One region of the Paenibacillus sp. FW126-R14 genome, then DNA from elsewhere that is predicted to be linked to it. Evidence: riboswitches for the same ligand, from Rfam matches in the RefSeq annotation. Region 1 holds a riboswitch; the other holds the start of a gene.
The links. Region 1 has a riboswitch for thiamine pyrophosphate ahead of AC3WRW_RS14895 (ECF transporter S component). Riboswitches for the same ligand answer to the same signal wherever they lie in the genome.
Positions count from the first base shown of each region.

Region 2: linked by a shared signal. The riboswitch ahead of AC3WRW_RS07080 (thiamine phosphate synthase) and the one ahead of AC3WRW_RS14895 (ECF transporter S component) in region 1 are both predicted to bind thiamine pyrophosphate.

Region 1 covers NZ_JBYTBS010000020.1:76,178-79,392, reverse strand. Annotated here, with positions in the region: gene AC3WRW_RS14900 (ABC transporter ATP-binding protein) at 1-609, opposite strand, end outside; gene AC3WRW_RS14895 (ECF transporter S component) at 615-1,211, opposite strand; TPP riboswitch at 1,312-1,421, opposite strand; gene AC3WRW_RS14890 (methyl-accepting chemotaxis protein) at 1,476-2,921, opposite strand; gene AC3WRW_RS14885 (DUF3105 domain-containing protein) at 3,103-3,215, shown strand, end outside.
Region 2 covers NZ_JBYTBS010000007.1:95,182-98,396, forward strand. Annotated here, with positions in the region: gene AC3WRW_RS07075 (bile acid:sodium symporter family protein) at 75-1,058, opposite strand; TPP riboswitch at 1,221-1,319, shown strand; gene AC3WRW_RS07080 (thiamine phosphate synthase) at 1,456-2,109, shown strand; gene thiO (glycine oxidase ThiO) at 2,093-3,215, shown strand, end outside.

The sequences.
Region 1 (3,215 bases):
CAGGCGGTCGATAAGATCGAGGATGCCGCTGATTTTATGCTCCACAATAACCAAAGTTTTGTCAGCGCTAATCGAGCGGATGGTTTCCCAGACGAGGTTCGTTCCCTCCTCATCGAGCAGCGCCGTCGGCTCATCCAGAAACAGCACCTCCGGCTCTAAAGCGAGGACGCTGGCAATCGCCAGACGCTGCTTCATCCCTTGCGACAGCATGCCGATTGGCATATGCGTATCGTCAAGCTGCAGCCCCACCAAGCTCAAATACCGGGCAATGCGCGCCGGCATTTCCCCGCGGGGAACCTGCATATTTTCCAAGACGAAAGCAATTTCCTCATCCACATAAGGCATGCAGAACTGCGCGTCCGGATCTTGAAACACGTAGCCCCACCGGCTTGGGGTCACAAGTCTGTCCGCCTTGAGAGGAAGCTCGATAATATCGGGGACAATCCCGCTCAGCACTTGAAGCAGCGTAGATTTGCCGCATCCGCTTGGACCGAGCAGCAGAACCTTCTCCCCCGGCTTCACCGAAAAGGAAACCCCCTGAAATAACAAGGGGGCCTCTTCTCCAGGGTATTTCAACCTGAGATTGGCAACGCCGAATTCCTCGCTCATGTTCATTACCCCAATACGTCGTAGTCTTTCTTCGAAACAGGACGAACCAGACTAAGCACACCGGTGCGGGCCAGCGCCCCAGCCAAATAATAAGCGAATACGCCTGCAATGATCGCAGAGCCCGCAAGACGAAGCCCAATAAACAAGCAGTAGTTCCAGAACGTTAGTTGATCAATATAGCCGTAATATTTATCTACAAGCAGAGAAAGCGCTGCGGATGCAAAGGACGCGAGGACCGTTACGCTCACATTCGCCCGGCGATACAGAAATGCCGCAAATATCAACTCGGCGCCAAGCCCTTGAAGAATGCCGTAAACCAGCGTCGATACACCCCAAGATCCTCCCATAAGCGCCTCAACCGTCGCAGCCGCTACTTCAGCGAGCAAGGCGACGCCGGGTTTGCGAATAACAAGAAAAGCGAATGTTGCCGCCATGAACCACATTCCGTAGCTCAACTGCTCTGCGTGCAGACCTAGCGGTTTCAAGATATCGTACATCGGACCCCAGATGCGATAAATCACCCCAAATACCGCCGCGATCACGATCGTCACCAAAATATCGGTTAATTTTAACCCTTTTGCCCCTGTTTCTTTTTGTACCATGTGTTGCTCCAACTCCTTTTCTTAGATCGAATTTGTAAAATGAGATAGGCGAACACGACAAAAAAAGCCCACCGGGGATGCGGCAGGCATAAAATTAGTGCAGAAAGGCACTCGAATTCTCTACGCTGGCATTACCCAGATCAGATTAACGGTCAGCGGCATAGGGCCACTATCTCAGCCTGACTTCATCAAGCACCCGTGTTGCTATTCATTTGGCTTAACTGTAGCGGATTCACCGATATTTGGCAATGCTTTTTTTCAAACTTATTTTTCAATCAAATGCTGCAAATCCTTCGTTAAACCGTTCAGTTGGCTGATGCTGTCAACAATATCTTCCACCCGCTTCTGCTGAACTTCAGCGCTGGCCAATACTTGCTGCACCGAAGCGGCGGATTGTTCGGTAATCGCTGCGACGGACGTCATTTCCTCGGCTACCTTTTGAGAGGATAGCTGCAATTGCTGGTTCATGCGCTGCAAATTCTCCGCTTGCTCCATGACTTCAATCGTGTTCGTGTTAATGACTTCGAACAAGTGATCGACGCTATCCGCTGATTTTTTCCCCGATTCCACGGCCGTTTTGCCAACTGCCACCTTATTTACAGCTGTTTCAACTTTAAGTTGAATGGATCCTAAAATCTCGGAGATGTCTGTAGAAGCCACATGCGCATTTAGCGCAAGCTTGCGAATCTCGCCGGCCACAACCGAAAAGCCTCTGCCATGCTCTCCTGCCCGCGCGGCCTCGATGGAAGCATTGAGCGACAGAAGATTCGTTTGATTGGCGATATCGGCAATCGTTGTTACGATATTTCCGATTTTCACGTTTTCCTCGTTGACTTCATTCATGATGTCGGACGTTTCGGTCACGATAACGGTAATGTCATTGATTTTGTGCGAAAGATCTTCCATTTGGCTTTTGCCTTCATGCGTAATCCGGGCCGTATCCCGGGATCTGCTGCTCATCGTATTCGATGCGGAAGAAGTCTCCTCCACCGTCTCGTTCACTTCTTGGATCGCAGTCGTGATATCCGTAATAGAAGTTGCTTGAGATTCAATGCCGATAGAAATTTGTTGAAAAGCAGCCACGACTTCTTCCGTAATTCTGCCGGTGACGGACGCATTTTCGTGCAGCGCAGTACTGGAAGTGCCCAGCACCTCTGTTGTCGTACGAACGCCTGCCAGGGCCTCCTCCGTCTTGATCCGCAGCGCCTCGGATTCCTTTACATTCTGGACTACCCGCATCAACAACCGGGTCCCGACCTGACCTTGGCCGATAAGCGTAATAATGGTCAGTACGTAAAAAACATTGATCATCGTATAATCAACAGGAACGGATAGAGTCGAATTGAAATAGTTCAAATTGACCAGCCCCACCACGCCATTCAGCACCAGCGGCCGATAATCCATATACAAGGAAACAATAGCCAAGCTTAAATATAAGATTAGCATTCCTGACACTGAGGTATTATGTAACATGAAAAAATAAGAAATCACATTAACACCTATGGCAATGACATACCGGGTGGAAGTGATTGCAACTTTTTTCCAAACCATCAGCGTACAAACCAGTGCGATAGGCGCTCCGAAAGTCAGCAGCAACACAACTAGTTCCAAGGACCTAAACGATGCCCCCATTCCAAGCGCCAAACATGCCCACAACAACTTGACCATTAATCCGTTTCTTCTATGATGCTCTAACATCTGAGCAGTCATGGGTCATCCCTCCTATTTTATCTACAAAATTAGACAATTCTTCTCATCATTCAACGTCCGGGAAAAAACTCCTCCTTTTTACGCGGGAAACAATCTTTGCACACAATTTGATTTCTGGCCTCCACCAATACTACAATGTGTAGTGTACGAAAGATTTTAATCATAAAGGAGCTCATACCAAATGGACCATTCCACGATGCAGAACGGACCGGATGTTGTTGCTATTTTGCTTTACATAGGACTAGCCCTTTTCATTATGGCTGTCATCGGCTATATCCTTGCCGCGAAAACGAA
Region 2 (3,215 bases), on a different contig from region 1:
AAAGTTAGCTTAAAAATGGCTGAGTGGAATGAGATTGAACTTTAAAAAAAGAAGCTGCACAGGCAGCTCCCGGGTTAAACTTGTTTCGCACGATTCACAGCCAGATTAGACACATCGCCTTTCAAAGCATATCTTCGGTTCAAAAGAAAGCCAAATAAAGACGCCAGCGACTGCTGAAACAGCATCCCCAGAACAACCGGAATGGCGACCGGAGGCGGGAAATAAGCCACAGCGAGCACGGCGCCGGCGCTAATATTCCGCATGCCGCTGTTAAAAGTAAGCGCCACTACAACATCCTGTTCCCACTTCATCAGCTTCGCGACGACCCACCCCAGGATGTAGCCTAGCGAAGCAAGGGCTAGTACAAATCCAGCCATCCCAAGCAGCTTGGGATTAATATCACGCAAGTAAGGCGCGATCACGGAGCTGTTGATAGCGACTACGATGCCCATGCATATTTTAGAAAAAGGGCCTAGGCGGCCGCTCCATTTCACTTTGATATTGCCCTTGGTCCATTGGTTCAGCAGCATGCCGAGCAGGGAAGGGACGACGATCATGAAGAGCAGCCCTTTCATCATGGCAAGGGAATCCATCTGAACCTTCGTTCCGACGAGCGCAGATAGCGTGTAAGGAACAACGAATGGCGAAAGAACGGTGTCCATGAGAATAATGGAAAGCGTGAGCACGATATTTCCGCGATAAATGGAGACCCAGACGACGCTGGTAATTCCTGTCGGAATGGCCGCAGCAAGAATGAGGCCCGTGATGGTTAACGGTTCATGGCTGTATACGGCGTGTCCGAGCCCAAGCGCAATGAGCGGCATGCCTGCATGCAAAATCAGCAGCGTGGCGATGAGCGGGAGAGGCTGAACGACAACCTTGACAAATTCTCTGAAGCTGGAGCTAATGCTGCCCGAAAAGGTCATAAAAGCGAATAGCCATGGCGATAAAAAGGTGAACCCGGATAAATGGCTGCCGAGCAAAACACCGATGAGTACGCTGGCCGGCGTGATGAGCGGCAAGATTTTTTCTAGTTGACGATTCAAGTGAGACAGCATCTTAGATGTTCATCCTTCCTGACAATATGTGCGTAAGGCCGAGGTAAGCGTTCCCCCTATTATAAGAGCAACAGGCTTGGGTGACTAGGATAAAACGGGATGGAAATTTTTTTATTTCCAACCGCTGGATACCGTGTTATGATAATGAACAAATGAATACGAATGTATCCCTAGGGGCGCCGAAAGGCTGAGACGGAGAAATCTGGACCCTTTGAACCTGAACTGGGTCATACCAGCGGAGGAAAGTGGAAACCGGACTTTGGCGCCTCATTTGTGCATGTTTATTATGCGGGCAACCTACAACCACTTTTCTTTGGAAAAGTGGTTTTTTTGCGTTGGCGCTGATCGTGCCATCACCTATCGATACAACAGATCAAGGTAAGGAGGCGGACTCCAAATGTCCCGGTACGAGCTGCATGTCATCTCGAATGGCAAGCTGGCGTGGAAAGATCTGGCGGCAGTTGCGGCCCGGATTCACCCCTACGTTACAGCCATACATATTCGGGAAAAAGCGAAGCCAATGGATGAAATTTTCATAGGCATACAGGATTTGGTGGATAAAGGGGTGCCTGCGCGAAGCCTTTACATAAACGGCTTTCCGTGGATGGCCGGCGCTGCCGGGCTAGGCGGTTTGCATCTCCCGGAAAGTTCTCCGCAGCTCCCCATGATACGGGAAAGCTCCCAAGGCTTGCATCGTACGGGAGTATCCGTACACAGCATGGAAGAAGCCGTAAAGCGGGAGGCAGAGGGGGCCGATTACGTCATGTACGGCCATATTTTTGCGACGAAATCGAAGTTGGGCGCTCCGCCCAGAGGCCTCGAACAACTGCGGAAGGTGGCGGGTCAAGTGGCGATCCCTGTGATCGCCATCGGCGGCATAGCACCCGAGAAGGTGAGGCCCGTACTGGAAGCCGGAGCCGCCGGCATTGCTGTCATGAGCGGCATTTGGGAGGCGGCGGACCCCGTGGAAACAGTAAAAGCTTATGTCCGTGAGCTGCAATCGGTGCAGCCGGAAGAAACAAGAGGTGAGAGCTATGAAGCATACGAGTGACGTTATCGTCGTTGGCGGCGGCGTGATAGGCGCCTCCATCGCCTTTTACTTGGCGAAGCAAGGCCAGTCCGTCACGCTGCTGGAACGCAGCAGACTGGGGACGGAGGCCTCGGCAGCCGCAGCCGGCATGCTCGGAGCGCAGTCCGAGATGGAGGACACGGGGCCGCTGTTCCAGTGGGCGCGGCAAAGCCGGGCGATGTTCCCCAAGCTGAGCGAGGAACTGAAGAGCCTCACGGGCGTCGACATCGGCCTCGTCCGCGAGGGCCTCTTGAACGTCGCGCTCAGCGACGTTCAAGAGCAGGAGCTGCGCGCCAGAGAGAAGCTCCAGCGCGCAGCGGGCGAAAGAGCGGAGTGGCTGAGCGCAGCCGCAGCCGCTTCGCTTGAACCCGCGCTGAGCACGGCGACGCGCGGAGCTTTGTACCTGCCGGAGGATGGGCAGGTGGAGGCGCCGAAGCTGGCGGCGGCGTTCGCGCAGGCAGCGCGGGTGCTGGGGGCGAAGCTGCAAGAATTCGCCCAAGTGCAGGGGCTGCTGACGGAGCGCGGGCGCGTCATCGGCGTGATGACGGCCGAGGGGCCGCTGTACGGCGGCAGCGTGGTCGTAGCAGCGGGGACGTGGAGCGGCCGGCTCCTGGCCGGAAGCGGGATCGACCTGCCGGTGTTTCCCGTGAAGGGAGAGTGCTTCTCGGTTCTTACCGAGAAGCGGGAGCTGCATAAGACCCTGTTCACGCCGGGGTGCTATATTGTCCCCAAAGCGGGGGGACGGCTGCTTGTCGGGGCGACGGTCGTGCCGAACAGCTATGACCGCAAGGTGTCGCTGGCCGGACTCGCGGAGCTGATGGCCAGGGCGAAGCAGTTGATGCCCGCGATCGGCGCAGCAGAGTGGGAAAAGGCTTGGTCAGGGCTGCGGCCCCAGACCCCTGACGGCCTGCCGTACATCGGCAAAGTTCCGGAGTATGAGGGATTATTTGCGGCCTGCGGGCATTACCGCAATGGCATTTTGCTAAGCCCAATCACGGGGAAAGCGATGGCTCGTCTTGTAGCAGGCGAGGGCATGGGCGCCTTGCAGCTTGATCTGCAAGCTTTTAGCCCCGATCTGTCGGGAGCGT